3 regions of the Streptomyces sp. NPDC047000 genome follow, and region 2 is predicted to be linked to each of the others. Evidence: riboswitches for the same ligand, from Rfam matches in the RefSeq annotation. Region 2 holds a riboswitch; each other region holds the start of a gene.
The links. Region 2 has a riboswitch for thiamine pyrophosphate ahead of thiO (glycine oxidase ThiO). Riboswitches for the same ligand answer to the same signal wherever they lie in the genome.
Positions count from the first base shown of each region.

Region 1: linked by a shared signal. The riboswitch ahead of thiC (phosphomethylpyrimidine synthase ThiC) and the one ahead of thiO (glycine oxidase ThiO) in region 2 are both predicted to bind thiamine pyrophosphate.
Region 3: linked by a shared signal. The riboswitch ahead of ABZ862_RS16925 (thiamine ABC transporter substrate-binding protein) and the one ahead of thiO (glycine oxidase ThiO) in region 2 are both predicted to bind thiamine pyrophosphate.

Region 1 is NZ_JBEYWE010000016.1:40,453-50,829, reverse strand. Features, by position in the region: gene hisC (histidinol-phosphate transaminase) at 1-768, opposite strand, end outside; gene ABZ862_RS23895 (LacI family DNA-binding transcriptional regulator) at 1,244-2,356, shown strand; gene ABZ862_RS23890 (metallophosphoesterase) at 2,555-3,640, shown strand; gene ABZ862_RS23885 (hypothetical protein) at 3,823-4,749, shown strand; gene thiC (phosphomethylpyrimidine synthase ThiC) at 4,878-6,662, opposite strand; TPP riboswitch at 6,655-6,834, opposite strand; gene ABZ862_RS23875 (YibE/F family protein) at 6,906-8,291, shown strand; gene ABZ862_RS23870 (SsgA family sporulation/cell division regulator) at 8,390-8,827, opposite strand; gene ABZ862_RS23865 (helix-turn-helix domain-containing protein) at 8,926-9,669, opposite strand; gene ABZ862_RS23860 (DUF5326 family protein) at 10,014-10,226, opposite strand.
Region 2 is NZ_JBEYWE010000004.1:65,524-75,900, reverse strand. Features, by position in the region: gene ABZ862_RS09115 (FAD-dependent oxidoreductase) at 1-329, opposite strand, end outside; gene ABZ862_RS09110 (hypothetical protein) at 563-913, opposite strand; TPP riboswitch at 977-1,088, shown strand; gene thiO (glycine oxidase ThiO) at 1,086-2,372, shown strand; gene thiS (sulfur carrier protein ThiS) at 2,369-2,590, shown strand; gene ABZ862_RS09095 (thiazole synthase) at 2,594-3,388, shown strand; gene pknB (Stk1 family PASTA domain-containing Ser/Thr kinase) at 3,561-5,516, shown strand; gene ABZ862_RS09085 (deoxyribonuclease IV) at 5,695-6,570, shown strand; gene ABZ862_RS09080 (sulfite oxidase-like oxidoreductase) at 6,593-7,243, opposite strand; gene bfr (bacterioferritin) at 7,429-7,908, shown strand; gene ABZ862_RS09070 ((2Fe-2S)-binding protein) at 7,936-8,169, opposite strand; gene ABZ862_RS09065 (class II 3-deoxy-7-phosphoheptulonate synthase) at 8,335-9,690, opposite strand; gene ABZ862_RS09060 (trp operon leader peptide) at 9,811-9,936, shown strand; gene ABZ862_RS09055 (anthranilate synthase family protein) at 10,043-10,377, shown strand, end outside.
Region 3 is NZ_JBEYWE010000009.1:108,118-118,494, reverse strand. Features, by position in the region: gene pyrH (UMP kinase) at 1-726, shown strand, start outside; gene frr (ribosome recycling factor) at 869-1,426, shown strand; gene ABZ862_RS16940 (phosphatidate cytidylyltransferase) at 1,426-2,550, shown strand; gene ABZ862_RS16935 (SRPBCC family protein) at 2,664-3,113, shown strand; gene rlmN (23S rRNA (adenine(2503)-C(2))-methyltransferase RlmN) at 3,318-4,421, shown strand; TPP riboswitch at 4,467-4,574, shown strand; gene ABZ862_RS16925 (thiamine ABC transporter substrate-binding protein) at 4,665-5,753, shown strand; gene ABZ862_RS16920 (iron ABC transporter permease) at 5,825-7,426, shown strand; gene ABZ862_RS16915 (ABC transporter ATP-binding protein) at 7,426-8,448, shown strand; gene ABZ862_RS16910 (LAETG motif-containing sortase-dependent surface protein) at 8,527-9,261, opposite strand; gene ABZ862_RS16905 (LOG family protein) at 9,438-10,377, opposite strand, start outside.

The DNA of each region.
Region 1 (10,377 bases), on a different contig from region 2:
TTGGCTCACCCCGAACGGCACCGCCGTCTTGCGCAGCGCCGCGGCCACCGGATCGTGCGCGATCGCGAATCCGACCCTGAGCCCGGCGAGGCCGTACGCCTTGGAGAAGGTCCGCAGCACGCACACGTTCGGCCGCTCGCGGTACAGCTCGACGCCGTCGGGCACCTCGGGGTCACGGATGAACTCCCGGTACGCCTCGTCCAGCACGACGAGCACATCGCCGGGAACCCGGTCCAGGAACCGCTCCAGCTCGGCCCGCCGGACCACCGTGCCGGTCGGGTTGTTGGGGTTGCAGACGAAGACCAGCCGGGTCCGCTCGGTGATCGCGTCGGCCATCGCGTCCAGGTCGTGCACATCACCCGGCGTCAGCGGCACCTGCACGGCGGTGGCGCCGGAGATCTGCGTGATGATCGGATAGGCCTCGAAGGACCGCCAGGCGTAGACGACCTCGTCGCCGGGGCCGCTGGTCGCCTGGACCAGTTGCTGGGCGACGCCGACCGAGCCGGTGCCGGTGGCGAGGTGGGAGAGCGGGACGGCGAAGCGTTCGGCGAGCTCGGCCGTCAGTCCGGTGCAGGCCATGTCGGGGTAACGGTTGAAAGAGGCCGCGGCCGCGGTGACGGTCTCCATCACGCCGGGCAGCGGGGGGTAGGGGTTCTCGTTGGAGGACAGCTTGTAGGCCACGGGGCCGCCCGCCGCGGCGGGCCTGCCCGGCTTGTAGGTGGGGATACCCTCCAGCTCGGCTCGTAGCTTGGGGCTCGTCTCGCTCACCGCAGTCCTCCTCGTGACCACCGGCGGCCCGTCAGCGCCGCCGGCTTCCCATACTTCTCACCTTATGAGCACGGGGCACCCCTGCGAACGGGGGCCGGCGACCTCGTTCAGCGACCCGCGCCACGGATCCCGGCATGGCTTTCCGGCCAGGAATCCGGACCTCTTCCGGCACGGGAGCAATCAGGGGCATCACCGGACGGAATCACACGAATCAGGGGCGCGTCGTACATATATCTACGCGCCGGTGGCTCACGCCGTGGCGCGCATCGCTCGTGCAGGTGAGTTGAGACCTCTTCGAAACATGAAGAACTTGGCAGGCCCATCCGCTCCGATGCCGCACGTACCACCATGGGATCGTGCAACTGGCTTGCTTTCCAAGGCCGTTGATATGTTTTGACCTTGCAGAAACGTGCCTGTCGATGCCTGCATATGCGTCCGCCCTACCCCACCGCAGGAGCCCTACTATCGGCACGCCATGACAGCAGCAGGGAAGCACCAGGTGAGCCGCGCGGAAACCTCACGCCGAGGCAACAGGCCGGGACGGGCGGGCATCAGGGACGTGGCCGCCGCCGCCGGAGTCTCCATCACGACCGTATCCGACGCCCTGAACGGCAAGGGCAGGCTCCCGGACGCCACCCGCCGCCACGTCCGCGAGGTCGCCGAACGGCTGGGCTACCGCCCGTCGGCCGCGGCCCGCACGCTCCGTACCGGCAAGTCCGGTCTCATCGGCCTGACCGTGACCACGTACGGGGATGAACCTTTCACCTTCACCGAGTTCGCGTACTTCGCCGAGATGGCGCGCGCCGCCACCTCGGCCGCGCTCGCCCGCGGCTACGCCCTGGTGATCCTGCCCGCGACCTCGCGCCACGACGTGTGGTCCAACGTCGCCCTGGACGGCACGGTCGTCATCGACCCCTCCGACCAGGACCCCGTGGTCAGCGAGCTGGTCCGGCAGGGCTTACCCGTCGTCTCCGACGGCCGCCCCGCCGGCGCGCTCCCGGTCACCGCCTGGGTCGACAACGACCACGAGGCCGCCGTCCTCGGCATCCTCGACCATCTGGCCGAGTCCGGTGCCCGCCGCATCGGCCTGCTCACGGGGACCAGCACCGACACCTACACCCATCTGTCGACCAGTGCCTATCTGCACTGGTGCGAACGCGTCGGCCAGGAGCCGGTGTACGAGGCCTACCCGGCGCACGACCCGTGTGCGGGCGCCGTCGCCGCCGACCGGCTGCTCGCCAGGCCCGACCGGCCCGACGCCGTCTACGGCCTGTTCGACCCCAACGGCACCGATCTCCTCGCCGCCGCCCGGCGCTACGGACTGCGCGTCCCGGAGGACCTGCTGCTCGTGTGCTGCAGCGAGTCCACCGTCTACGCCAACACCGAGCCGCCCGTCACCACCCTGTCCCTCAAGCCGCGCCGTATCGGCACCGCCGTGGTGCAACTGCTGATCGACGCCATCGAAGGGGCCGGGACCGACGATCCCGTCGAACAGGTGATACCGACCGAGCTGATCGTGCGCACGTCGTCCCAGCGGCGACCGCCACGCACGACGGTCAGCCCGCCGAGATCACCCGAGCAGGGGTGAACCAGGCCCTCACCGAGGGCCGAACCCCTGCCCAATCGGGGCGAAAACGGCTGTGAACCGGAGTCCGGTCCCGATTCACCACCCCTGGGTCATCACATGGCGCGATCCGCATTCCTATGATGGGCCCACGACACCGCGGGCCGCTGCGACCAGGCAGTCCGAGGAGGTGCAGATGCGGCGCGATGGTGGAGGGGTCTGATGACTCAGGGGGCCGGTCAGGGACCCGAGGTGGAGCGGACGGCGACGTTGCGCGACTTCCGGGTACCGGCATACGTCCACGAGACCGGAGCGTACGACCAGGAAGCGGCCCCCGGTGAGGCCGGCCGGCCGCTCCCCGAGCCGCCGGCGGAGTATCCGGAGGACTACACGCCGACGCAACGCGACCTGCCCGTCATCCACCGCGGTGACACGGTCCAGGTGACCGTCGACCCGGCGGCGCTCGCGGCAGCACGGCCCGCCGACGGTCCGGGCCCGCTCTACGTCGTCGGCGATGTGCACGGCTATCTCGACGAGCTGGTCGCCGCGCTCCGGGAACAGGGCCTCGTCGACGCCGAGGCCCGGTGGTGCGCGGACAACGCCCGCGTCTGGTTCCTCGGCGACTTCACCGACCGGGGCCCTGACGGCATCGGCGTCATCGACCTCGTGATGCGGCTGTCCGCGGAGGCCGCGGCCGCCGGCGGCTACTGCAAGGCCCTCATGGGCAACCACGAGCTGCTGCTGCTCGGCGCCAAACGGTTCGGCGACACCCCCGTCAACTCCGGCGCGGGCACCGCCACCTTCCAGGCCGCCTGGCTCCTCAACGGCGGCCAGAAGACCGACATGGACCGCCTCCAGGACCACCACCTCCAGTGGATGGCACGCCTGGACGCCATGGAACTGGAGGACGGCTATCTGCTGGTCCACTCCGACACCACCTCCTACCTCGACTACGGCGACTCGATCGAGGCCGTCAACGACACCATCCGCGAGACCCTCACCCGTAACGACGCGGACGAGGTCTGGGACCTCTTCCGCAAGTTCACCAAGCGCTTCTCCTTCCGCGACGAGGGCGGCGCCGACGCCGTGCGCTCCCTGCTCGATACGTACGGCGGCACCCGCATCGTTCACGGGCACAGCCCCATCCCCTATCTGCTCGGTGAAGTCGGTTCCGAGGACGGCGAGGAGGGAACGGGCCCGGTCGTCGAAGGACCACACGTGTACGCCGAGGGCCTCGCCATCGCGATGGACGGCGGGGTGACCATGGCCGGAAAACTGCTGGTCCAGCAACTGCCCACGGAGAACTGAGCGTTCACCGGGCGGGCGACCGCGGGCGGCGAGCCCGGGGACAGGGGGGCCGAATTCGGCAAACCCCCTGTCACCACGTGCCGTCGCCGCTCTACCATCGGAATATCCGTAGCAGGCTCCCCTCCGTTTCTGCCCGACGGCTCGTCAGCGTGCGAGCCCCAAGCCCTACGGAGCATCGGGGGATGCACATGAACAGCGTTCCGCAGCACCTGCTGAACGAGGACCGCGTCGAGTTCGAGCGGATCCTCGACGAGGCGCTGCGCTCCGCACCTCAGCACCCGGAACTGGCCGCTGTCACCCAGCGGCTGAACACGGAACAGCTGCGCACCGCGGCGCTCAACGCCTCCGCGCTCATAGCGGCGGCCGCGGCGACCGAGTACCAGCACTATGTGAAGGTCCGCGAGGAACTGCGCCACCCGGCGCCGTCCACCCCGTCGGCCGCCGACCTCACCGGCATCCTGGATCCGGACGGCGCGACGGGGCTCGCCACCACCATGGAGGGCGTCGCGGAGACGACCGGCGCGGGCGCCGTCGCCGTCGCCGCCGTCCTCACTCCCGTCCTCGCCGGAACCGCCGCGGCGATCTTCCTGCTCGTGGGTTACATCCTCAAGATGCTCGACCCGCAGCCGGCGTTCGCCCGGACCATGCTCACCACCGGATGGGTGTTCGGCGCCCTGACCGCGGCAGCGATCCTCGTCGCCGGTGCGGGACTGCTGCTCACGGCCGTGCGCAACCGCCCCGCCCTGGACGACGGACCGTACGGCGAACTGCCGGCGGACGTCGCCGAGGCCAGGGACGCCTGGCGGGAGGCCCTGCTCGAACGGGGCATACTGCCCTTCCTTCAGGAAGCCGTCACCGGGCCCGGCGCGACCGCCGCACCGCCCCGCCCGACCCCGCCGGCACCGACCAGCCGCATACCGCGCCTCGGCTACGACAGCCCCGGATTCAGCAGCCCGGACGACGGACCCTCCCCGGGCCACCGCCCGAGCTTCACGAGCCCGGACTTCACCAGCCCGGACGACGGACCCGCCCCCGGTCACCGCCCGAGCTTCACCAGCCCGGACTTCACCAGCCCGGACTTCGGGGGACCGGAGCACCAGCCCGAGTAGCCCTCGGCCCGCGGACCGAGCAGCCCTCGGCTTGTGTCTCCGGGAGCCGGCACACCGGCCGAACCGGCGCCGACGGCCACAGGGACCCCTCGCGAGGCAGGCCCCTTCTCCGGGGCGGGCCCGCGAGGTCAGTCCGTCACGGGCAGATAGACCCGGTTGCCCGCGGCCGCGAACTCCTCCGATTTCTTCGCCATGCCCTCCTCGATCTCCTCCCGAGTGCCGCCGTGTTCACGGCGGATGGTCTGGCTGATCTTCATGCTGCAGAACTTGGGCCCGCACATGGAGCAGAAATGGGCCGTCTTGGCCGGCTCCGCCGGCAGGGTCGCGTCGTGGAACTCCCGTGCCGTGTCCGGATCGACGGCCAGGTTGAACTGGTCCTCCCAGCGGAACTCGAAGCGGGCGTCCGACAACGCGTCGTCCCAGGTCTGCGCGTCCGGGTGCCCCTTGGCCAGGTCGGCCGCGTGCGCGGCGATCTTGTAGGTGATCACACCGGTCTTGACGTCGTCGCGGTCCGGCAGGCCCAGATGTTCCTTGGGTGTCACGTAGCAGAGCATCGCCGTACCCCACCAGGCGATCATCGCGGCACCGATGCCCGAGGTGATGTGGTCGTACCCGGGAGCGACGTCCGTCGTCAGCGGGCCGAGCGTATAGAACGGAGCTTCATCGCAGATCTCCTGCTGAAGGTCGATGTTCTCCTTGATCTTGTGCATCGGGACATGTCCCGGGCCCTCGATCATGGCCTGAACGTTGAAACGCCTGGCGATCCGGTTGAGTTCCCCGAGCGTGCGCAGTTCCGCGAACTGCGCCTCGTCGTTGGCATCGGCGATCGAGCCCGGTCGCAGACCGTCACCCAGCGAGTAGGTGACGTCGTAGGCGGCCAGGATCTCGCAGAGCTCCTCGAAGTGCTCGTACAGGAACGACTCCCTGTGGTGCGCCAGGCACCAGGCCGCCATGATCGAGCCGCCGCGCGAGACGATGCCGGTCTTCCGGTTCGCCGTCAGGGGGACGTACGCCAGCCGGACACCCGCGTGGACGGTCATGTAGTCCACGCCCTGCTCGGCCTGCTCCACGACGGTGTCCCGGTAGATCTCCCAGGTCAGCTCCTCCGCCCTCCCGTCGGTCTTCTCCAGCGCCTGGTAGAGCGGAACCGTGCCGATGGGCACGGGGGAGTTGCGCAGCACCCACTCACGCGTGGTGTGGATGTTGCGGCCGGTGGACAGGTCCATGACCGTATCGGCGCCCCAGCGGGTCGCCCAGGTCATCTTCTCGACCTCCTCCTCGATGGAGGACGTGACCGCGGAGTTGCCGATGTTCGCGTTGACCTTCACCAGGAACCGCTTGCCGATGATCATCGGCTCGCTCTCCGGATGGTTGACGTTGGCGGGCAGCACGGCCCGGCCGGCCGCGATCTCCTCACGGACCACCTCCGGAGAGACGTTCTCGCGCAGTGCCGCGAACTCCATCTCCGGCGTGATCACGCCCCGTCGCGCATGGGCGAGCTGGGTCACCGCCGTACCGTCCCGGCCGCGGCGCGGCTGCCGGGGCCGTCCCGGGAAGACCGCGTCGAGATTGCGCAGGCCGCCCCGCGGCGAGGTGTGCCGGATGCCGTCGTCCTCCGGGCGCACCGGCCTGCCCGGATACTCCTCGGTGTCACCGCGGGCGGTGATCCAGTTCTCCCTCAGCGGCGGCAGACCCCTGCGGACATCGGTACCGACGAGCGGATCGGTGTACGGGCCGGAGGTGTCGTACAGCGCGACCGACCGCCCGTCGGTGAGATGCACCTGACGGACCGGCACCCGCACATCGGGGCGCGAACCCTCGAGGTACGCCTTGTGCCAGCCGACGGACCCCGCGGCCTCCGGGGACCGCCCGTCCTGGACGGAGGCAGGCGTGCGCACGTCCTTGTTGGTCATGAGACCTACTCCCTACGCCGGCATTACCCGGTAACAGGTTCGGCGGTCGGCGCAGCGGTTCACCGTCGTCCGGTGTTTCCCGGTGAAACAGCACTCGTTCCACGTGAAACATCGCGAAGACGGAGGTCAGCGCCCTCTCAGCCCGGTGCTCCGAGCTCCCGCGTGTGCAAAGGTGCCTCCACGCTAGCGGCACATGTGACGCGCTGAACAGTGGGCGCCCGCCGTTCTTGCGATGATCTGGCGGTGACCTCGACGCACCAGCCCCCACACCCGCCGCCGCCCGGGCCGCACGCCGGTGACGGACCCGGTCCCCCGCCGGACCTCCGAGGCGGCCACGGGCACAGCCACAGCCATGGCCCGGCGGCGCCCGTCTCCAAGCGGCTGCGCAAGGTCATCGCGGCGGTCCTGATCCCGTTCACCGTGGCGGTCGTCGCGGGACTCGTCGTGCTGTGGCCCGGTGACGCCCCCGCGCACAAACGCACCGGTGTCGGCTTCGACCGGCAGTCGCACCAGGCGACGGTCACCGAGGTCGTGGGCGTGAGCTGCAAGTCCGTGAACGCCTCGGGCTCGGTGCCGACAGGCGACACCGCCGGCACCGGGAACACCGCCGGGGCGGAGAAGGAGGGCGGCACCTGCAAGAAGGCGACGATCCGGGTCGACACCGGAAGCGACAAGGGCAGGACCTTCACGGAGATCGTGCAGCCCGACCAGTCGCGGCAACTGCACCAGGGCGAGAAGGTCGTGGTCGCCTACGAACCCTCGGCGCCGAAAGACCTGCAGTACTCGGTCGCCGATGTGAACCGCAGACTGCCCGTGGGACTGCTCGCCGCCGTCTTCGCACTCGCCGTGGTCGTGGTGGGCCGGATGCGCGGTGTCATGGCGCTGGTCGCACTGGCCGTCAGCTTCCTGGTGCTGACCCTCTTCATCCTCCCGGCGATCCTGGAGGGCTCGGATCCGCTGGTCGTAGCGGTGGTCGGGGCGAGCGCCATCATGCTCATCGCCCTCTACCTGTGCCACGGTCTGTCGGCCCGTACCTCGGTGGCGGTGCTCGGCACCCTCGTCTCCCTGACCCTGATCGGCGTCCTGGGCTCCCAGTTCATCGGCTGGGCCGCACTGACCGGCAACACGGACGACAACACCGGTCTGATCCACGGTCTGTATCCGTCGATCGACATGAGCGGTCTGCTGCTCGCCGGTGTCATCATCGGCTCGCTCGGCGTCCTGGACGACGTCACGGTCACCCAGACGTCCGCCGTGTGGGAGCTGCACGAGGCGAATCCGTCGATGGGCCGGCGGGCGCTGTACCGCGCCGGTATCCGCATCGGCCGCGACCACATCGCCTCCGTGGTCAACACCCTCGTCCTCGCCTACGCGGGCGCGGCGCTCCCCCTGCTGCTGCTGTTCTCGATAGCGCAGAGCAGCGTGGGCACGGTGGCCAACAGCGAACTCGTCGCCGAGGAGATCGTCCGGACGCTGGTCGGCTCGATCGGGCTCGTCGCATCGGTGCCGGTCACCACGGCACTCGCCGCCCTGGTGGTCGCCGCCGACCGCCCCGGCCCGCAGCAGGCTCCCGCGGATCCGGCGCAGGCTCCCGCACGCGGGGGACGGGGACGGCGCCGCAAGCGCTGAGAACGCCTCAAGGGCGCTTCTGAGGCCCTTGGAGGACCGGGACGGGGACGGCGCCTGAAGAAGCGTTACGGCACCGCCCTGGGCCTCACCGGCCGCCCTCAGCCCGCGTTCTGTTCCTCGGTCAGGATCCTGTCCAGCACGTCGTCGAGACGGTCGTCGAGGTCGGCCCCGGCACCCTCCTGGCCGATCGGCACCAGCCGGTCGGTCCGGTCCAGAAAAGCCACCAGGGGCGCCGCCCCGGAGCGGAACAGGGCCTGTTCGCCGCCCACCTGAAGCCGGATCAGCACCTCGCCGGCCGACTCCCCGTCCGCGGGCGCGATGCGCACATCGCCGTCGCCGGTCGGTGCGCCGATTCCGTCGACCATCAGCTCCCGGGCGAACGTCCAGGTCACCGGGGCGTCGCCGGGCAGATGAAAGGTCAGCCGCACGGCGTAGGGATCACAGGTCTCGTAGCGCAACTCCACCGGGATCCGGAACGAGAGCTCCTCGGAGACGAGGAAACTCATCATGACTTCTGCCTGTACGGACTCGCCCATCGCCTACCCCGCATATGACACCGACTGGCCGGGAATGATCCCCCACACATTGTGGGCATCTTGCTCACCGTAGGCATCAGATCACAAGGAGTAAGTTTTCAGATACTGATAAAGAGGGCGCGCGAACCCATCAGCCGCTCCAGTTCCGCCTGTAGCCAGCGGGCCGCGGGCAGCAGCCGTTCCGCCTGGTCAGAGGGCAGGGAGATGGCCATACTGGCCGCCGCGCCGCCGATCGTGATGGGGATCGCGGCACACACCGTGCCCAGGGCGTATTCCTGGCGCTCGACCACCGGTTCGGCCCGCCGGGCCCGCTCCAGACGGCGTAGCAGGGTGTCACTGTCACGCACCGTGTACGGAGTGAGAGGGCGCACGGGGTGGCGCTCGAGGTGGTCACGGCGTGCGTCGTCGTCCAGCTGGGCCAGCAGACACTGACCGATGGCGTGCGCGTGCGCCGTCTCGCGCAGGTCGGCCCACTCCTCGACAGCCGGGTTCCCTGGAGTGTCGGCGACGCCCAGGATGTCGATCTCGCCGTCGCGATAGACCGCGTAGTACACAGGTGCGCCGATCGAATCACGCCACCGGCCGAGTGTGTCGGCGATCGTGCCGCGACGTTTCTGCTCGGCGGCGCCGATGCCGAGCCGCTCCACAGCGGCACCGAGATGGAACCGCCCTCCGTCGCGCCGCAGATAGCCCTCGTGCACCAGGGTGCGCAGCAGGTGGTACGCGGTGGGGAGGGCGAGCCCGGTCTCCCGGGCGAGTTGCTTGGCGGGCGCTCCGCGCTCGTGCCCGGCGACGGCTTCCAGCAACCGCATGGCCCGCTGCACGGACCCGATGAGCGTCACCTCACGCGTCCGGTCCGCCGGAGCCCGCTGTCCCGGGGGCCCTGCCGTGCCGGCCTCCGGGGAGCGCCGCTGCTTCGGTGGTGCGGGGAGTGCCTGGGGTTGTGCGGGTGCGGTGTCAGCCGTGGCCAAGGGTCACTCCCGGAGCGCGAGGGGGGCCGACCCGTGCCGGAGAGGAACACGGGCGGAGTCGTACGGCGCCCGTGGGGACCGGTCCCACGGGGAACTTCGGACTCTAACCTCGCCCCGCCGTCCGCAGTCACCCCGCGCGGGCAAACTTCCCTCCCGCGAGGGAACGAGCGGAACCGGATCCCTCACCGGTCACCGGTCACCGGCCGCCGCGGCGCTCACCAGTCGCCGCGCGACGAGGAACCCGACATGAACCTCCGCACCACATAGATCAGTCCGCCGACCAGGGCCACGAAGACCAGCAGCTTGAACAGCAGACCGATCACGAAGCCGACGACGGTGGCGATCAGCCCGCCGAACACGACCAGCGCGATGACCGGCACCGCGATCCACTTCACCCACCACGGCAGTCCTGTGAAGATCTCACCCATTGCCTTCGTCCTTTGCCTCTCTGCCCGTCGTCACTGCCGGGGTCCGTAGAGGTCCCGCACCTTCGGGTGCCGGATCCTCCTGTCCTCTGCCCTTGATGCTAGGCCGGGCAGTGCCCGGGCGGGGGCCTCGCGTCCCTTGTCCGCCCCTGAG
Region 2 (10,377 bases):
AGATGCACGCCGGGCACGGTGTCCGTGCCCGGGAGGCGAATCGGTTCGGCGCCGGTGGCGAGCACGAGGACGTCGTAGGGCACCGGGCCCGCGTCGGTGTCCAGTTCGCGGTCGGCGGGCCGGACGCCCAGGGCCGTGCGGCCGAGGCGCAGTTCGATGCCGAGCGCGTCGAAGTCGATGTCGAAGGCGGGGTCCTCGGCCTTGCCGAGCAGCACGGCCTTGGAGAGCGGGGGGCGGTCGTAGGGCCGGTGGGGTTCCGCGCCGATCAGCGTCACGGTGCCGGTGAAACCCTGTTCGCGCAGTGCGACCGCGGTCTGCACCCCGGCCATGCCCGCGCCGACGACGACCACGCGCCGCTCCGGTGGCGTGCCGTGCCCCGTCGGGCGGGCGCCCGTGCCGGGCTCCTCCGCCGCAGGTGAGTCCGTCGGTCCGTCCGGCCGCTCGTCCGGCCGCCCGGCTGTCCGCTCGTCCTGTCTCCGCACGCTCACACGATCACCTTAGCCATGACGATGCGCCCGTCGGCCGCTGCGGACAGTGACGTCCTGCACATGCCCGGCCGGGGTCAGGCGGGTTCCCGCGCCACTTCCTCGACGACGCTCGTGCCGTGGCCCTCCCGGGACTCCCACTCCCAGGTCTCGGCCAGCCGGATCCGCCCGTCGGGCAGCTCGGCGACCTCGGACACACAGTGCCCCGAGGAGGTGGTTCCGTCCCGCCCGAGCTGCACGTACCGGAAGTCCAGCCGGTCGCCGTCCCGGGTGCCGAGCAGATGGCCGCGCACCACGTCACCGCCCGTGTAGTCGGCCCAGACCACGCCGTCCCGCTCGTGGTAGGTGAAGCGGGTACGGGTGCCCACCTGGCCGGGGGCCTGGTCCGCCACCGGGGCGAGGACGAGGCCGTCGAGCGAACGGGGCATGCGGGAGGCTCCTTCACCGGGGTCGGGGACAGTCCGGGCGGCAGGGTCTAGGGTGGCCACCGTACAAGCACTCGCGGGAGCCCGGACGCACCGGGCTGAGAGGGAGGCTGGCGGCCTCCGACCGTACGAACCTGATCCGGGTCATGCCGGCGAAGGGAGGGGCTGGACGCCCATGCCGTCACGCTCACACGCATCGCACGCTTCATGTACGTCGGACGTCCTCGTCATCGGGGGCGGGATCATCGGCCTGGTCACGGCCTGGCGGGCCGCGCAACGCGGGCTCGGCACCGCCGTGGTGGACCCGGCACCCGGCGGCGGGGCCGCCCGGGTGGCCGCCGGGATGCTGGCGCCGGTCACCGAACTGCACACCGGGGAGCAGACGTTGCTCGCCCTGAACCTGGAGTCGGCGCGCCGCTACCCGGACTTCGCGGCCGAGCTGACCGAACTCACCGGCCACGGCCTCGGCTACCGCCGCTCGGGCACCCTGGCCGTCGCCCTGGACGCCGACGACCGCGCCCAGCTGCGCGAACTGCACCTGTTGCAGCGGCAGTCGGGGCTCGATACGGAGTGGCTGTCCGGGCGGGAGTGCCGGCGGCTGGAACCGATGCTCGCGCCGGGGGTGCGCGGCGGGCTGCGGGTGGACGGGGACCACCAGATCGACCCGCGGCGGCTGTCCACGGCACTGCTGGCCGCGTGCGAGCGGGCCGGGGTGGTCTTCCACCGGGTGTGGGCGGAGCGGCTGCGGGTCACCGGGGACCGGGCCACCGGCGTGGTCACTGCGGACGGCGGTGAACTGGGCGCGGACCGGGTGGTGCTGGCCGCCGGCAGCCGCAGCGGGCGGCTCGCCGGGGTGCCCGGGGCCGTGGTGCCGCCCGTACGGCCGGTGAAGGGCCAGGTGGTGCGACTGACCGTGCCGCCCCGGTACGCGCCCTTCCTGAGCCGTACCGTGCGAGCGGTGGTGCGCGGCGGCCAGGTGTACCTGGTGCCCCGGGAGAACGGCGAGCTGGTGATCGGCGCGACCAGCGAGGACCTCGGCTGGGACACCACCGTGACGGCGGGCGGGGTCTACGAGTTGCTCCGCGACGCGCATGAACTCGTGCCCGGAATCACCGAGTTGCCGCTGACCGAGACCCGGGCCGGGCTGCGTCCCGGCACCCCCGACAACGCGCCGCTGCTCGGTCCGACCGCGCTGCCCGGTCTGCTGCTGGCCACCGGTCACCACCGCAACGGCGTGCTGCTGACACCGGTCACCGGGGACGCGCTCGCGCATGCCCTGGTCACCGGGGAACTTCCGCCGGAGGCCCGGCCGTTCGCGGCGTCGAGGTTCTCGGCGGACGGTTCCGCCGCCGGGCGGATCACGGAGCCGGGCGGGGAGCGGAACGCCGAACCGGACGCCGGACGGAACGCCCGGCCCGGCGCCGGGCTGGGCGCCGGACTAAGTGCCGGGCGGAACGTATGAGTGCCGGGCGTGCCGCCGTGTCCGTGTCCGTCAACGGTGAGGTGCGGCGGTTCCCGACGGGGACGGCGCTCGACGCCGTCGTGCGGGAGCTGACCGCCGCCCCGTCCGGGGTGGCCGCCGCGCTCAACGAGACCGTCGTCCCGCGCGCGCGGTGGGCGCGGACCGCCGTACGCGACGGCGACCGCGTCGAAGTCCTGACCGCCGTCCAGGGAGGCTGACCGATGGCCGACGATCCTCTCGTCCTCGGCGGGACGTCCTTCACGTCCCGTCTGATCATGGGCACCGGCGGCGCGCCGAGCCTGGAGGTGCTGGAGCGGGCCCTGGTGGCGTCCGGCACCCAGCTGACCACCGTGGCGATGCGGCGCGTCGATCCGTCCGTACGGGGCTCCGTGCTGTCGGTGCTCGACCGGCTCGGCATCCGGGTGCTGCCCAACACCGCGGGCTGCTTCACCGCCGGGGAGGCCGTCCTCACCGCCCGTCTCGCACGGGAGGCGCTCGGCACGGATCTGGTGAAGCTGGAGGTGATCGCCGACGAGCGCACGCTGCTGCCCGATCCGGTCGAGCTGCTGGACGCGGCGGAGACCCTGGTCGACGACGGGTTCACGGTGCTGCCCTACACCAATGACGATCCGGTGCTGGCGCGGCGGCTGGAGGACGTGGGGTGCGCGGCCGTGATGCCGCTGGGTTCGCCCATCGGGTCCGGGCTGGGGATCCGCAATCCGCACAACTTCGAGCTGATCGTGGAGCGGGCGGGGGTGCCGGTGCTGCTCGACGCGGGCGCGGGGACGGCGTCGGACGCGGCGCTGGCGATGGAGCTGGGGTGTGCGGGGGTCATGCTCGCGTCGGCGGTGACCCGGGCGCGGTCTCCGGTGCGGATGGCCGCGGGGATGCGGCTCGCCGTGGAGGCGGGACGGCTGGCCCGGCTGGCGGGGCGGATGCCGCGGCGGTATCTGGCGCTGGCGAGTTCTCCCGCGGAGGGGATCGGGGTGCTGGATCCCGAACGGCCGGCGTTCTGAGCCGGTTCGCGCCCGGCGGCGGGGTGCTCACCGCCGGGTGCTCACCGCCGGCGGGTTTCCGGTGGGTGGGGGCCGCCGCCGGCCGGGATTTGCGTCACAGGTGCGCTGCAGTAGCGGTTCCGCGGTGGCCGGAACGTCTGCGGTGTCGCGGACGCCTCGTACACTCGCCTGCGTGGATACGACCCTTCAGGACCCTTTGGTCGGCCGTGTGCTCGATGGCCGGTATCGCGTGGACGCGCGCATCGCGGTGGGCGGGATGGCCACGGTCTACCGGGCTCTGGACACCCGTCTGGACCGGGTTCTCGCGCTCAAGGTGATGCACCCGACGCTGGCCGCCGACGGTTCCTTCGTCGAGCGGTTCATCCGGGAGGCCAAGTCGGTGGCCCGGCTGGCGCACCCCAACGTGGTGCAGGTCTTCGACCAGGGCACCGACGGGTCGTACGTCTATCTGGCGATGGAGTACGTGCCGGGCTGCACCCTGCGTGACGTGCTGCGCGAGCGGGGCGCGCTCCAGCCGCGGGCCGCGCTCGACATCCTGGAGCCGGTGCTGGCCGCGCTGGGGGCCGCGCACCGCGCCGGGTTCGTGCACCGCGACATGAAACCGGAGAACGTGCTGATAGGCGACGACGGGAGCGTCAAGGTCGCCGACTTCGGGCTGGTGCGGGCCGTGGACACGGTCACCCAGAGCACCGGCGCGGTCCTCGGCACGGTGTCGTATCTCGCGCCGGAGCAGATCGAGCACGGCACGGCGAATCCGCGGGTCGACGTGTACGCGTGCGGCGTCGTCCTCTACGAGATGCTGACCGGCGCCAAGCCGCACGCCGGGGAGTCGCCCGCCCAGGTGCTCTACCAGCACCTCCACGAGGACGTGCCGCCGCCCTCGGCCGCCGTGCCGGGGCTGCCCTTCGAGCTGGACGACCTGGTCGCCACCGCCACCGCGCGCGTCCCGGACGTCCGGCCGCACGACGCCGTGGAGCTGCTCGCACGGGCGCGCGAGGCGCGCGCCCCCCTGACCGACGCCCAGCTGGACGCCCTCCCGCCGCGGGCGGTGCCGGGGCCGCACGACAACGCCGACGACCGTACGAGCGTCATCGCGCACGGGCTGAGCGTGCCGCGCCCGCTGCCCGTCAACGAGGACGAGCGGGGTTTCACCGGGGACGACGGTGACACCCAGACGCTGCTGAACCGCACCAGCCGGCTGGAGAGCCCGGCGCTCGCGCCCCGCCCCGAGCCGTCGGCCCGGTCCCGGCGCGGGCTGGTCACGGTCGTCGTGGCGCTGCTCGTGATCTTCGGGGTGGGCGGCGGTGTCTGGTACATCAACTCCGGGCAGTTCACGCGGGTCCCGCCGCTGCTGGCGAAGACGCAGGCGCAGGCCGAGGCACGGCTGAAGAGCGCCGGGCTCGACGTGAAGAAGGTCGAGCACGCCTACAGCGACACCGTGCAGCGCGGCTCGGTCATCAGCAGCGACCCCGGTTCCGGCGCCCGTATCCGCAGCAACGACGCGGTGACCCTGGTCGTCTCGGACGGTCCGCAGACGGTGAAGGTCCCCGATGTCGCGGGCCGGCCGCTGGACGAGGCGCGCGCCCTGCTGAAGAAGAGCGGGCTGGAGCCGGGCATGGTCACCCGGCAGTTCGACGACACCGTGCCCCGCGGCTCCGTGACCGGCACCGTGCCCGCCGCGGGCACCGAGCGGCACGCGGGCTCCGCGATCGCGCTCACCGTCAGCAAGGGCAGGCCGATCGACGTGCCGGACGTCACCGGCGAGGACCTGGACCGGGCGAAGGCGGACCTGACGGGCGCGGGCCTGAAGGTGAAGGTGGCGGCCGAACAGGTCAACTCCGAGTTCGACGCGGGCCAGGTCGCCGAGCAGACCCCGGCGGGCGCCGCGCAGGCCGCCCAGGACGACACGGTGACGCTGACGGTCTCCAAGGGCCCGGTGATGGTCGAGGTGCCGGACGTGACCGGGAAGAACGTCGACGACGCGACGCAGGCGCTCGAGGACGCCGGGTTCAAGGTCGAGGAGGACCGCGGGCTGCTCGGGCTGTTCGGCGACACGGTCAAGAGCCAGTCGGTGAAGGGCGGCGACACCGCGCCCAAGGGCTCGACGATCAAGATCACCATCCGGTGACCGGGCACCGGAGAGGGCATGGCACCCTGGCCGGGTGAGCAGTCAGCAGTCCTCTCCCCTTCCCGGCGGCGTGCACGGCACCTCTGAGGAGCACGGTCCCGCCGGCGGACGCGACGCCGCCGTCGGGCGCGGTCCCGGTGCCGTGCACGGTCCCGTCGGCGAACACGGTCCCGGTGCCGTGCGCGATGCCGGCGCCGTGCGCAATCCCGTGGGCGGCCATGTCCCGGTCGCCGGCGGCCTCCACTCCGTGGGGCTGGCCTACGCCCGTGAGCTGGGCGCGGAGGCCTTGCAGGTCTTCGTCGCCAACCCGCGCGGCTGGGCCACCCCGGCCGGTGATCCGCGCCAGGACGAGGCGTTCCGCGCGGTGTGCGAGGCCGAGTCGCTCCCGGTGTACGTCCACGCCCCCTATCTGATCAACTTCGGCTCGCACACCGACGCCACCGCCGAGCGGTCGGCCGAGTCGCTGCGGCACTCGCTGCGGCGCGGCCGGGAGATCGGCGCGCGGGGCGTGGTGGTGCACACCGGCAGCGCGACGGGCGGCCGGGAGCGGTCCGTGGCGCTGGCGCAGGTACGGCGGCTGCTGCTGCCGCTGCTGGACGAGCTCACCCACGACGACGACCCGTTCCTGCTGCTGGAGTCGACGGCGGGGCAGGGCGCGTCGCTGTGCTCCCGGACCTGGGACTTCGGGCCGTACTTCGCGGCGCTGGACGCGCACCCCCGGCTGGGCGTCTGCCTGGACACCTGCCATGTCTTCGCCGCCGGGCACGACCTGACCGGCCCGCACGGCATGCACCGGACCCTCGATCTGCTGGTCGACACGGTCGGCGCGGGGCGGCTCAAGCTCGTGCACGCCAACGACTCCATGGACGTCTCCGGCGCCCGCAAGGACCGCCACGCGAACATCGGCGCCGGTCACATCGGCGAGGATCCCTTCCGCGCGCTGATGACCCACCCGGCCACCGAGGGCGTACCGCTGGTCATCGAGACGCCCGGCGGCAGGGAGGGGCACGCGGCGGACGTGGAGCGGCTGAAGAAGCTGCGCGACGGGGGCTGACGGGCGGCGGTCCGGGCCGGGGTCAGAGTTCGGGGCCGTCCCCCGGTGCCTCCTGGTAGGAGTAGCGCTGTTCCTTCCAGGGGTCGCCGATGTTGTGGTAGCCGCGCTCCTCCCAGAAGCCCCGGCGGTCGGCGGTCATGTACTCGACGCCGCGGACCCATTTGGGGCCCTTCCAGGCGTACAGGTCGGGGACGACGAGCCGGACCGGGAAGCCGTGCTCGGCGGTGAGGATCTCCCCGTCCTTGTGCGTGGCGAAGACGGTGCGCTCGGAGGCGAAGTCGGACAGCCGGAGGTTGGCGCTGTAGCCGTACTCCGCCCAGACCATCACATGGGTGACCGCCAAAGCGGGCGGCGCGGCCTCGAGGATCGTACGGGCCGGTACCCCGCCCCACTCCGCGCCGGGCATGCTGAACTTGGTGACGCAGTGCAGATCCGCGACCACGGTCACATACGGCAGGGCCGTGAATCCGGCGTGGTCCCAGGTGTGCTTGTCGCCGTCGGCGGTGGCTCCGAAGACCCGGAACTCCCAGCGCTCGGGCCGGAACTTGGGCACCGGGCCGTAGTGGGTGACCGGCCAGCCGCGTTGCAGTCGCTGCCCCGGCGGAAGGTCGGACCGTAGGGTCTCCCCCGATTCTCCTGATTCTCCTGATTCGGGTTCCACCGGATGACGCATGCCTCCATCCTGACAGACCCGGAGCGGTGCGACCGACCACCGGGAACCCGAAACGGGCATTTCACAGCGAGCACATATAAGTGTGCACTTACTGGACGATCCGGTGCACCGGTGCCATCATGCGGCGCATTGCGCCCGTTCCGCCCCGGACGAGCGCCCGTCCCGCTCTGGAAGGAGCCGCTGCCATGCAGGGCGACCCCGAGGTCATCGAATTCCTCAACGAGCAGCTGACCGGTGAGCTGACCGCCATCAACCAGTACTTCCTGCACGCGAAGATGCAGGAGAACTTCGGCTGGCTGAAGCTCGCGAAATACACCCGGCACGAGTCGTTCGACGAGATGAAGCACGCCGAGGTGCTCACCGACCGGATCCTGCTCCTGGAGGGCCTGCCCAACTACCAGCGGCTGTTCCACGTCCGGGTGGGCCAGACGGTGAAGGAGATGTTCGAGGCGGACCGCCAGGTGGAGATCGAGGCGATCGACCGGCTCCGGCGGGGCGTCTCCGTGATGCGTGACAAGGGCGACATCACGTCCGCGAACATCTTCGAGGACATCCTCGCCGACGAGGAGCAGCACATCGACTACCTCGACACCCAGCTGGAACTGCTGGAGAAGCTGGGCGAGGCGCTGTACCTGGCCCAGGTCGTCGAGCAGCCGGAGAGCTAGCTCCGCGACCGGCGCCCCGCCGCGGAGCTAGGCCGCTTCCCCGAGGGCCGCGGGCCGGGAGGTCGGCAGGTCGGTCAGGTCGCGGCGCGGGGCTGCGGCCCGGCCCAGGAGGGCCTGGATACGGCGGACGCAGGAGCCGCAGTCGGTGCCGGCCTTGCAGGCCGAGGCGATCTGGCGGGGGGTGCGGACACCGCCGTCCGCGTGTTCCTTGACCTGCTGCTCGGTGACGCCGAAGCAACTGCAGACGTACACGCGGTTCACCCCCTGGCGGGATCGGTTCAGAGCCTGCCGCACCGGATCCCCGTGGTTCGGTGAGGCAAACCTAACCTTACGCGGCCGACGGTCCCCGCAAAAGGGACAAGGGCGCGGATCCGGTGTGATCCGCGCCCCAGGGCCGCCGCCGCCGGACCGGCGGTCGGTGGTTCCTCACTGGTCCCGGTACATCTCCGCGACCAGGAACGCCAGGTCCAGGGACTGGCTGCGGTTCAGGCGGGGGTCGCAGGCCGTCTCGTAGCGCTGGTGGAGGTCGTCGACGAAGATCTCGTCGCCGCCGCCCACGCACTCGGTGACGTCGTCGCCGGTGAGTTCGACGTGGATGCCGCCCGGGTGGGTGCCCAGCCCCTTGTGGACCTCGAAGAAGCCCTTGACCTCGTCGAGCACGTCGTCGAAGCGGCGGGTCTTGTGGCCGGAGGCCGCCTCGAAGGTGTTGCCGTGCATCGGGTCGGTCACCCAGGCCACCACCGCGCCGGACGCGGTGACCTTCTCGACCAGCTCGGGAAGCCGGTCGCGGATCTTGTCGGCGCCCATCCGGACGATGAACGTCAGCCGGCCGGGCTCACGGTCGGGGTCGAGGCGGTCGATGTACCGCAGCGCCTCCTCGGCCGTGGTCGTGGGGCCGAGCTTGATGCCGATCGGGTTGCGGATCCGGGACGCGAACTCGATGTGCGCGTGGTCCAGCTGCCGGGTGCGCTCACCGATCCACACCATGTGCCCGGAGACGTCGTACAGCTGCCCGGTACGGGAGTCCACGCGGGTGAGCGCCGACTCGTAGTCCAGCAGCAGGGCCTCGTGCGAGGAGTAGAACTCGACGGTCCTGAACTCCTCCGGGTCCGCGCCGCAGGCCATCATGAAGCTCAGCGCGTTGTCGATCTCGCGGGCCAGCTGCTCGTAGCGCTGGCCGGAGGGGGACGACTTCACGAAGTCCTGGTTCCAGGCGTGCACCTGGCGCAGGTCGGCGTAGCCGCCGGTGGTGAAGGCGCGCACCAGGTTCAGCGTGGACGCGGACGCGTGGTACATCCGCTTGAGCCGCTCGGGGTCGGGGATGCGGGCGGCCTCGGTGAAGTCGAAGCCGTTGACGGAGTCGCCCCGGTAGGTCGGCAGCGTGACGCCGTCGCGGGTCTCGTCGGGCTTGGAGCGCGGCTTGGAGTACTGGCCGGCGATCCGGCCGACCTTCACCACCGGCACCGAGGCGGCGTACGTCAGCACGGCGCCCATCTGGAGCAGCGTCTTGAGTTTGCTGCGGATGTGATCGGCGGACACGGCGTCGAACGCCTCGGCGCAGTCGCCGCCCTGGAGGAGGAACGCCTCTCCCTTGGCGACGGACGCGAGCCGGGCGCGCAACTGGTCGCACTCGCCCGCGAAGACCAGCGGAGGATAGGAGGACAACTCCGCGATCACTTCGCGCAGAGCCTCGGCGTCGGGGTAGTCCGGCTGCTGCGCCGCGGGCAGGTTGCGCCAGGTCGCCTGAGCGGCGACGGCGTGGGATTCAGCGTTCACGGTCACGCTCTAACACTACGGGGTCATGTCTGGTGATCCCCCTCGTTCCCGTCAGATGAGACGGCCGGGAACGCGACTCCGGTCGTCGCGCCCCGCCACCCCCGCGCGGGCGGGGACACACATCTCATGTCCGTCATGACGATCGCGGGGACCGGTGGACACGGACGGTCCATGACCTCTAGGGTTCCCCGCATGTACGCGTCTCCGTTCGTTCAGACCTGGTGGTGGACCGCTCATCCGGCGGCCCACTGACTGCGCGTACGCACGACTTCGCGAAGGCCGCCCGAGGGGCGGCCTTCGGCGTTTCCGGGGTCCGCTCCTCACCGCCACCGATACCTCCGTCGCTGGAAGAGGAAGCATGGACCTGACACAGCTCGCGCACGACCCCCGCCCCTTCGCCCTGCTGCGGCGGCGCACGCCGGGCCACGACGAGAACACCGTGGAGCTGTTCCTCGGCCCGGTCACCACCTGCGAGCGGCTCGCCGACCTTCCCGGCGAGGGTCTCGCCCTGGTCCCCTTCCGGCAGATCCGCGAGCGCGGCTTCGACGTGCGCGACGACGGGACCCCGCTGGCGGTCCTCACGCCGGAGGAGACCCACGTCCTGCCCCTGGAGGACGTGCTCGCGCAGCTGCCGTCGCACGAGGTGCGGGTCCGCGGCGGCGGCTTCGACGTGGACGACGCGGAGTACGGGGA
Region 3 (10,377 bases), on a different contig from region 2:
AAAGTACGCGGCCGGTTTCTGCTGAAGCTGTCCGGCGAGGCCTTCTCCGGCGGCGGGGGTCTGGGTGTCGATCCCGACGTGGTGCACGCCATCGCCCGCGAGATCGCGGCGGTCGTCCGTGACGGCGCGCAGATCTCGGTCGTCATCGGCGGCGGCAACTTCTTCCGCGGTGCCGAGCTCCAGCAGCGCGGCATGGACCGGGCCCGTTCGGACTACATGGGCATGCTCGGCACGGTCATGAACTGCCTCGCCCTCCAGGACTTCCTGGAGAAGGAGGGCATCCAGTCCCGGGTGCAGACCGCCATCACCATGGGCCAGGTGGCCGAGCCGTACATCCCGCTGCGTGCCGTGCGTCACATGGAGAAGGGCCGTGTGGTGATCTTCGGCGCCGGTATGGGCATGCCGTACTTCTCCACCGACACCACGGCCGCCCAGCGTGCCCTGGAGATCGACGCCGAGGCGCTGCTGATGGGCAAGAACGGCGTGGACGGGGTCTACGACTCCGACCCCAAGACCAACCCGGACGCCGTCAAGTTCGACGCCCTCGGCTATGGCGAGGTCATCACGCGCGACCTCAAGGTCGCCGACGCCACGGCCATCACGCTGTGCCGCGACAACAGGCTGCCGATCGTCGTGTTCGAGATGCTGACGGCCGGGAATATCGCACGGGCCGTCAAGGGTGAGAAGATCGGCACGCTCGTGGGTGACCAGGGCAGCCGGGACTGACCGGTCGGCCACGGACCGTGGCCGTGGGATGGACAATGTCCTGGCGGTCGGGAACCGTGCAGGAAGCAGACGCGACGCAGCCGGCCGCCGCCCCCACCGGGGAACGCAGCCGGGCCTCACTCAAGACACGCAGGAGCAAGTGGTGATCGAAGAGACCCTCCTCGAGGCCGAGGAGAAGATGGAGAAGGCCGTCGTGGTCGCCAAGGAGGACTTCGCCGCGATCCGCACCGGCCGTGCGCACCCGGCGATGTTCAACAAGATCGTGGCCGACTACTACGGCGCGCCGACCCCGATCAACCAGCTGGCCTCGTTCTCCGTGCCCGAGCCGCGCATGGCCGTGGTGACCCCGTTCGACAAGACCGCGCTGCGCAACATCGAACAGGCGATCCGCGACTCCGACCTGGGCGTCAACCCGAGCAACGACGGCAATATCATCCGGGTGGTGTTCCCCGAGCTCACCGAGGAGCGCCGCCGCGACTACATCAAGGTCGCCAAGCACAAGGCGGAGGACGCCCGCGTCTCCATCCGCTCGGTGCGCCGCAAGGCCAAGGACGCGATCGACAAGCTGATCAAGGACGGCGAGGTCGGCGAGGACGAGGGCCGCCGCGCGGAGAAGGAGCTCGACGACCTCACGGCGAAGTACGTCGCCCAGGTGGACGAGCTCCTCAAGCACAAGGAATCGGAACTCCTCGAAGTCTGATGAGCGACTCTTCCTGGCGGGCGGCGCCACAGGCCGGATACTGGGGGCCGTCCGCGCAAGGACCGGTCCCGGGCACCGCGCACGGGCCGGTCCCGGGGGCCGTCCCGGCGGCTCCCGCGTACGATGCGCCTGAGGCGCAGCAGACCCGCCCCATGCCCGTCGTACCCAGCGTGTCCGGCGTACCCGCGTTCGGCGGGGGCCAGGACGACGGACGGGCGGCCGCTCGGCCGAGCGGCCGCCCGTTCCGAGCCGAGCAGAATCCGGAGCCCATGCACGACGCCCCGCAGCCGGCGCCCGCACCGCAGAAGAAGAGCGCGGGCCGCAACCTCGGCGCGGCCATAGGCGTCGGTGTCGGCCTCGGTGTCGTGATCGTGGCGTCCCTGTTCGTGGTGAAGGCCGTCTTCGTCGGCGTGGTCGCCGTCGCCGTCGTGGTGGGCCTGTGGGAGCTGACCAGCCGGCTGCGGGAGCGCAAGGAGATCAGGGCGCCCCTGATACCCCTCGCGGCGGGCGGCGCCGCGATGGTCGTCGCCGGCTATGTGCGCGGGGCGCAGGGCGCCTGGGTGGCGATGGCGTTCACCGCGCTCGCGGTCCTGGTCTGGCGGATGGCGCAGCCGCCGGAGGGCTATCTCAAGGATGTGACGGCGGGCGTCTTCGCGGCGTTCTACGTCCCCTTCCTGGCCACGTTCGTCGCGATGATGCTCAAGGCGGACGACGGCGCGTGGCGGGTGCTGGTTTTCCTGCTGCTGACCGTGGTCAGCGACACCGGTGCGTACGCCGTCGGCTGGCGCTTCGGCACGCACAAGCTCGCCCCGCGGATCAGTCCCGGCAAGACCCGTGAGGGCCTGTTCGGCGCCGTGGCGTTCTCGATGGCGGTGGGCGCGCTGTGCATGCAGTTCCTCATCGACGACGGCGCCTGGTGGCAGGGACTGCTGCTGGGGCTCGCGGTCGCGGTCAGCGCCACGCTGGGTGACCTCGGCGAGTCGATGATCAAGCGGGACCTGGGCATCAAGGACATGGGCACCCTGCTGCCGGGCCACGGCGGCATCATGGACCGGCTGGACTCGCTGCTGCCGACCGCGCCGGTGGTGTGGCTGCTGCTGGTGGCCTTCGTCGGTTCCTCCTGAGGTTCCCGCCGCCGTCACGCGCTTGCCCGCCCCGGGGGATGGCCCGAGGGGCGGGCGAGTGGGACGATGCGGGAGTAAGCCCTCAAAAGGGAGCATTCCGAGAGGAGGGCGTCATGTCCGCCTTCCACGACGAGCTCGACCTGGACCGCCGTCCCGAGGACGTCTGGTCCTACGTCATCGACCCCGGCCGGCTGCCGGAGTGGCAGGCCAGCGCCGTCTCGGCGAAGAAGCTCGACGACCGACCCTTCGGCGTGGGCTCCAGGGTCCGGGTCGTCCGGTACGTGGGCCGCCGCGAGATCCCGATGACCATGGAGTGCATCGAGTACGAGCCGGGCCACGCCTGGACGATGCGCGGTGTCGACGGCCCGGTCCGGGGCGTGTTCCACGGCGAGGTCGCACCGCTCGACGACGGCCGCCGTACGCACATGACGATGGACCTCGACTTCGAGGCCCACGGCATCGGCAGGGTCCTCGTCCCGCTGCTGGTCCGCTCCCAGGTCCGCCGGGAGATGCCCCGCAACGAACAACTCCTCAGGGACCACCTGGAACACACCACGGCATAGCCGCCGGCGCTGTCCGGCACGTGGACCCCCGGACCCTGCCCCGGCCGGGGACCGGGACCCGCCGCCGGGCCCCCAGCCGGCCCCGGTCCGGGACCCGGTGTCGGACGTGTCGGCGGGCGGGTTGTGGGGGCGGGAACGGGGTGGCGCGGGGCTGTCCGGGTGCGGGAAGGGGCACCGGAATCGATCTGCGACACTGGTAGCACCATGCCCAAGCCCGGAGAAGTCACCCTCATCGTCCCCCGTGGCGCGCGCCCGCCGCGGCATCTCGCCGACCTCACGCCCGCCGAACGCAAGGACGCGGTCGCCCAGGCCGGCGAGAAGCCGTTCCGCGCCAAGCAGCTCGCGCAGCACTACTTCGCCCGCTACGCGCACGACCCGGCGGAGTGGACCGACATCCCCGCCGCGAGCCGTGACAAGCTGCGCGAGGCGCTGTTCCCGGACCTGATGACGGTCGTGCGGCATGTGTCCACCGACCAGGGCACCACCCGCAAGACGCTGTGGCGGCTGTTCGACGGCACCCTCGTGGAGTCGGTGCTGATGCGCTACCCGGACCGGGTGACCATGTGCATCAGCTCGCAGGCCGGCTGCGGGATGAACTGCCCGTTCTGCGCGACCGGGCAGGCGGGCCTCGACCGCAACCTGTCCGCCGCCGAGATCGTGCACCAGATCGTCGACGGCATGCGCGCCCTGCGCGACGGCGAGGTGCCCGGAGGCCCGGCGCGGCTGAGCAACATCGTCTTCATGGGCATGGGCGAGCCGCTGGTCAACTACAACCGGGTGGTGCGGGCCATCCGCGCGCTCACCGACCCCGCCCCGGACGGTCTCGGCCTCTCGCAGCGCGGCATCACCGTCTCGACCGTCGGGCTGGTGCCCGCGATCCGCCGGTTCGCCGGCGAGGGCTTCAAGTGCCGCCTCGCGATCTCCCTGCACGCCCCCGACGACGAGCTGCGCAACACGCTCGTCCCGCTGAACACGCACTACTCGGTGCGTGAGGTGCTCGACGCCGGGTGGGAGTACGTCGAGAAGTCCGGCCGCCGGCTGTCCATCGAGTACGCCCTGATCCGGGACATCAACGACCAGGCATGGCGTGGTGACCGGCTCGGCCGTCTCCTCAAGGGCAAGCCGGTGCACGTCAACCTGATCCCGCTCAACCCGACGCCCGGCTCGAAGTGGACCGCGTCGCGGCCCGAGGACGAGAAGGCGTTCGTGGCGGCGATCGCGGCGCACGGGGTGCCGGTCACCGTCCGGGACACCCGCGGCCAGGAGATCGACGGGGCCTGCGGTCAGCTCGCGGCCACCGAGCGGTAACCTTGGGCCGTCGGCACAAGCCCGTGCCGGCAGGATCACATCTTCATATTCCGACAGGGGAGCGCCACAGCGCTGAGAGTGCGGCAACCGGTCCGCAGACCCTCTGAACCTCGCCCAGGTCATTCTGGGTAGGAAGTTCGGTCATCACTCGAGCTGTTGCGCCCTGCCCGGGCACCGGCGGAACCCTCCGCGGGTGCCCGGGCAGGGCCGCGTCTCTTCCTGGTCACCCCCAGGAGGAATCCAGTGCAGTACAAGACGTTCGTCGCCGCCGCGACCGGGTTCGGCCTCGTGGCACTGGCCACGCTGTCCGCGTGCGCGTCGTCCGACACCAAGAGCTCCTCCGGCTCCGGGTCCAAGACCGTGACCCTCGTCAGCCACGACTCGTGGGCCGTCTCCAAGAGCGTCCTCAAGGACTTCGAGAAGCAGTCCGGATACACGGTCAGGGTCCTGGAGAGCGGCGACGCCGGGCAGGCCGTCAACAAGGCGATCCTGACCAAGGACAACCCGCAGGGCGACGTCCTCTTCGGTGTCGACAACACCCTGCTCTCCCGCGCCCTCGGCAACGGCCTCTTCCAGCCCTACCGGGCCAAGGGCCTCGCCTCGGTGGGCGCCGCCTACCAGCTCGATGGGGGCAGGCACCGCGTCACACCCGTCGACTACGGCGACATCTGCGTCAACTACGACAAGGCGTACTTCAGCAAGCACGGGCTGACCCCGCCGCAGTCCTTCGACGACCTCGTCAAGCCGCAGTACAAGAACCTCCTGGTCACCGAGAACGCCGCCACCTCCTCGCCCGGCCTCGGCTTCCTGCTCGCCACCGCCGCCCGGTACGGCGACGGGAACTGGAGCGGCTACTGGAAGAAGCTCAAGGCCAACGGCGTGAAGGTGGTCGACGGCTGGGACCAGGCCTACAACGAGGAGTTCTCCGGCTCGGCGGGCGGCAGGAAGGCCGAGGCGGACCGGCCGCTCGTCGTGTCGTACGCCTCGTCGCCGCCCGCCGAGGTCGTCTTCGCCGACCCGCGGCCCACGACCGCGCCGACCGGGGTGTCGTACGGCACCTGTTTCCGGCAGATCGAGTTCGCCGGGCTGCTGAGCAACGCGAAGAACACCCGGGGCGGCAAGGCGTTCATCGACTTCCTGCTCTCCAGGGAGTTCCAGCAGGACATGCCGCTCAACATGTTCGTGTACCCGGTCGTCCGGGGTGCCTCGGTGCCCGCCGAGTTCACGAAGTACGGTCCGGCCGCCAAGGCCCCCGAGACCATGGCACCCGGCACGATCGCCGCCAACCGCGATGAGTGGGTCAAGCAGTGGACGTCCCTCGTCCTGAAGTAGCCCCCCGGGCCGGCCGCGCGGACCGGCGGACGCGGCGGCCATGGGCGGCGGGCGCGACGCGGCTGGGGCTGATGGCCCTGCCCGTCGCGTTCTTCGGCGTGTTCTTCGCCTACCCCGTCGCCGCGATCGTCGCCCGCGGCCTGCGCGTCGACGGGGTCTGGCGGCTCGGCCGGATCCCGGACGTCGTCGCCGACCCCGGGATCCGGCACGTCCTGTGGTTCACGCTCTGGCAGGCCCTCGCGTCCACCGCGCTCACGCTGCTGGTCGCGCTGCCCGCCGCGTACGTCTTCGCCCGTCTGGACTTCCCGGGCAAGCAGGTGCTGCGGGCCGTGGTCACCGTGCCGTTCGTGCTGCCGACGGTCGTCGTCGGTACGGCGTTCCTCGCGCTCGTCGGCCGCGGCGGACCGCTCGACCAGCTGTGGGGCGTACGCCTGGACACCACCGTGTGGGCGATCCTGCTCGCCCACGTCTTCTTCAACTACGCCGTGATCGTGCGCACCGTGGGCGGACTCTGGGCGCAGCTCGACCCTCGGCAGGAGGAGGCGGCGCGGATGCTCGGCGCCTCACCGTTCACCGCGTGGCGCAGGGTCACGCTGCCCGCGCTCGCCCCGGCGGTGGCCGCCGCCGCGCTGATCGTCTTCCTGTTCACCTTCACCTCCTTCGGCGTCGTCCAGATCCTCGGCGGGCCCACGTTCTCGACCCTGGAGGTCGAGATCTACCGGCAGACCTCCGAGATCTTCGACCTGTCCACGGCCGCCGTCCTCACCCTCGTCCAGTTCGCGGCGGTCGGCGCGATCCTCGCCGTGCACGCGTGGACGGTGCGGCGGCGGGAGAGCGCGCTCAGGCTGGTGGACGCGTCGGTCACCGCGCGCAGGCCGCGCGGCGCCGGGCAGCGGGCGCTGCTCGGCGGGGTCCTCGTCACCGTCGCCGTCCTGCTGGTGCTGCCGCTCGCCGTGCTGGTGCAGCGGTCCCTGGGCGCACCGGGCCTGGGCTACTACCGGGCGCTCACCCGTGACGACGGCGGGACCTTCCTGGTCGCGCCGATCACGGCGATCGGCACGTCGTTGCAGTACGCCCTCGCCGCCACCGGCATCGCCGTACTGGTCGGCGGCCTGGCCGCGGCGGCCCTCGCCCGGCGCGACGCCGGACGGCTGGTGCGCGGGTTCGACGCGCTGCTGATGCTGCCCCTCGGCGTCTCCGCGGTCACCGTCGGTTTCGGTTTCCTCATCGCGCTCGACGAGCCGCCGCTGGATCTGCGTTCCTCGTGGATCCTGGTGCCGCTCGCGCAGGCGCTGGTGGGGGTGCCGTTCGTGGTGCGGACCATGCTGCCGGTGCTGCGCGCGGTGGACACCCGGCTGCGGGAGGCGGCGGCGGTGCTCGGCGCGTCGCCGTGGCGGGTGTGGCGGGAGGTCGATCTGCCGCTGGTGCGGCGGGCGCTGCTGGTCGCGGCCGGCTTCGCGTTCGCCGTGTCGCTGGGCGAGTTCGGCGCGACGGTGTTCATCGCGCGGCCCGACCGGCCGACTCTCCCGGTGGCCGTGGCCCGGCTGATCGGACGGCCCGGTGATCTCAACTACGGCCAGGCCATGGCCCTCTCGACGATTCTGATGGTGGTGTGCGCGGTGGCGCTGCTGGTGCTGGAGCGGCTGCGGACGGACCGGACGGGGGAGTTCTGATGCTGCTGGGTCTGGAAGGTGCGACCGTACGGTTCGGCGGGCGGCCGGTGCTGGACGCCGTGGACCTGTCGGTCGCCGAGCACCAGGTGGTGTGCGTGCTCGGGCCCAGCGGCAGCGGCAAGTCCACGCTGCTGCGGGCGGTGGCCGGGCTTCAGCCGCTGGATGCCGGGCGGGTGCTGCTCGACGGACGCGACCAGTCGGGTGTGCCCGCGCACCGGCGCGGGGTCGGGCTGATGTTCCAGGACCACCAGCTGTTCCCGCAGCGCGACGTGGGCGGCAACGTGGCGTTCGGGCTGCGGATGCACCGCGCCGCGCGCGGCGAACAGCGCGAGCGGGTCGCGGAGTTGCTGGACATGGTGGGGTTGCCCGGCGCCGCCCGGCGGGCCGTGGCCGCGCTGTCCGGCGGTGAGCAGCAGCGGGTCGCGCTGGCCCGCGCCCTCGCGCCCCGGCCCCGGCTGCTGATGCTGGACGAGCCGCTGGGCCAGCTCGACCGCTCGCTCAGGGACCGGCTGGTCGTGGAACTGCGGGAACTGTTCGGCCGGTTGGGCACCACCGTGCTGGCGGTGACGCACGATCAGGGTGAGGCGTTCGCGCTCGCCGACCGGGTCGTGGTGATGCGGGACGGACGGATCGCCCAGTCCGGTACGCCCCTGGAGGTGTGGCAGCACCCGGCGGACGAGTTCGTGGCCCGCTTCCTGGGCTTCGACAACGTGGTGACGGCGACCGTCGCCGGTACGATCGCCCTCACGCCGTGGGGGAAGGTCCCGGTGCCCGAGGACGCTCTACAGGGCACCCGCACCCTGCTGGTGCGGCCCGCGGGGGTACGGCTGCTGCCGGCCGGCGAGGGCCTGCGCTGCACGGTGACCGCCCGCACCTTCAAGGGCACCCATGTCGCGGTCCGGCTGCGTCCCGGGGACGGCGGCCCGCCGCTGGAGGCGGCCTGCGCGCTGCGGGAGGCACCGGAGCCCGGCGCCGCGGTGGGTGTGGAGTTCGACGCGGCCGAGGTAGCCGTGCTCGGCTGACCCCGTCACGCCGGCCCCGACGCGCGTGCGGCCCGCCCCCACCGGGGACGGGCCGCACACGACGCGTACCGCGGCGGATCAGCTGCCGCTGTCCGCGGAGCCGCCGGTGCCGCGACGGCGCAGGCCGAGGAACACGGCGCCGCCGCCGACGACGACCAGGGCGGCCGCGATGCCGGCGATCAGACCGGTGTTGGAGTTCGCACCGGTCTCGGCGAGGTTGGAGTCGCCGACCGCCGGGGAGGGCGCGTTGTCCACGGTGCCCGCGGGCGCGGTGCTCGAGCTGCCGGAGGCGGACGGCGCCGGGGTGCCGGAGGCGGCCGGGGCCGAGGCGGAGTCCGACGGCGACGGGGAGTCGTCCGACGGAGCCGGGGTCGGGGTCGGGGTGTCCTCGGCCGCGCAGGCCTTGGACGGGGTGGTCAGGTTCGGCGAGATGTCCTTGTCGACGATGCTGCCGGCCTTGACGTGGACGCGGTAGACGGCGTTGGGCTGCCAGTCCTCCTCGAAGGTGACGGTGACACCCTCACGGGTGCCCTTGACCTCCGTGGGCTTGCCGACCTGCCGGGCGTCGGCGCCGTTGTTCTCCAGGAACACGGTGACGACGGCGGGGGTGCCGGAGCCGTCCTTGTCGGTGACGGTGATGACACCCTGGGAGCCGTTGCAGGTGGCTTCGGCGGAGAACTCGCTGATGTCGCAGGCGAGCGCGCTTCCGGCGGCGCTGAGCGCGAGCGCGGCCGAACCGGCGGCGACACCGAGGACGCGCACGGAGCGTGCGGTGCGGCGGGATATGGGGAAGATGGCCACTGTGCCCTTCACGGGATGCGCAATTGCGGGGGGTTGAGGGGGCGGCGGCATCGACACCTCTACGTCCGGGATCCGTTCGGTACCGGACGGCACTGAGGTTCCACCACCCCCAGGTGACTCACAGGTCTATAAGCGCGCCGTAAGAACTGTCAATGCGTAAGCTCACAACGGGCGTTGGATTTACCTTCTCATTGCCCGCCGAGACGTTTCAACGCCTCCGCCGCGTCCTCGATCCGGTCGACCAGGGCGATCCTGGACTCCATGCCCCGCCCGCGGGCCAGGGCCTGCAACAACGGCCAGGCGGGCAGCCGTTCGGTCCAGTGCGCGCGGTCCACGAGCACCATCGGGGTGGGCTCGCCGCGTGACCCGTAGTAGTTCGGCGTCGCGTTGTCGAAGATCTCCTGGACGGTTCCGGCGGCGCCCGGCAGGAACACCACTCCGGCGTCGGAGCGGGCCAGCAGGCCGTCCTCGCGGGTGGCGTTGGCGAAGTACTTGGCGATGTGCGCGGCGAACGCGTTCGGCGGCTCGTGGCCGTAGAACCAGGTCGGGATGCCGACGGAGGGGCCGCCGTCCGGCCACCGCTCGCGCACCTCGAACGCGGCGCCCGCCCAGTCGCTCACCGACGGGGTGAACCCGGGCGCGGCGGCCAGCAGCGGGAGGGCCTTGTCGAGCGCGTCGTCGTCGAACGGGGCCAGATAGGCACCGAGGTTGGCCGCCTCCATGGCGCCGGGGCCGCCGCCGGTGGCCACCGTGAGCCCGGCGCGGGCCAGTTCACGCCCGAGGCGGGCGGCACCGGCGTACTCGTCCGTCCCGCGCGCCATCGCGTGGCCGCCCATCACGCCCACCACCCGTGCGCCGGTGAGGAGTTCGTCGAGCGCGTCGGAGACGGCGTCGTCATGGACGGCGCGCAGCATCGACGCGAAGACGTCGCCGTCGGCCTTCGTCCGCTGGAACCAGGCGTACGCGCGGGCGTCCGGCGTCGCGTCGTAACCCCCCTTGCGCAGCGCGTCGAACAGCTCCTCCGGGGTGTAGACGAACCCGCGGTAGGGGTCGAAGGGCAGTCCGGGCACCGGCGGGAACACCAGGGCCCCGGCGGCCCGCACACGGGCGGCCGCACCGGGGTCCATG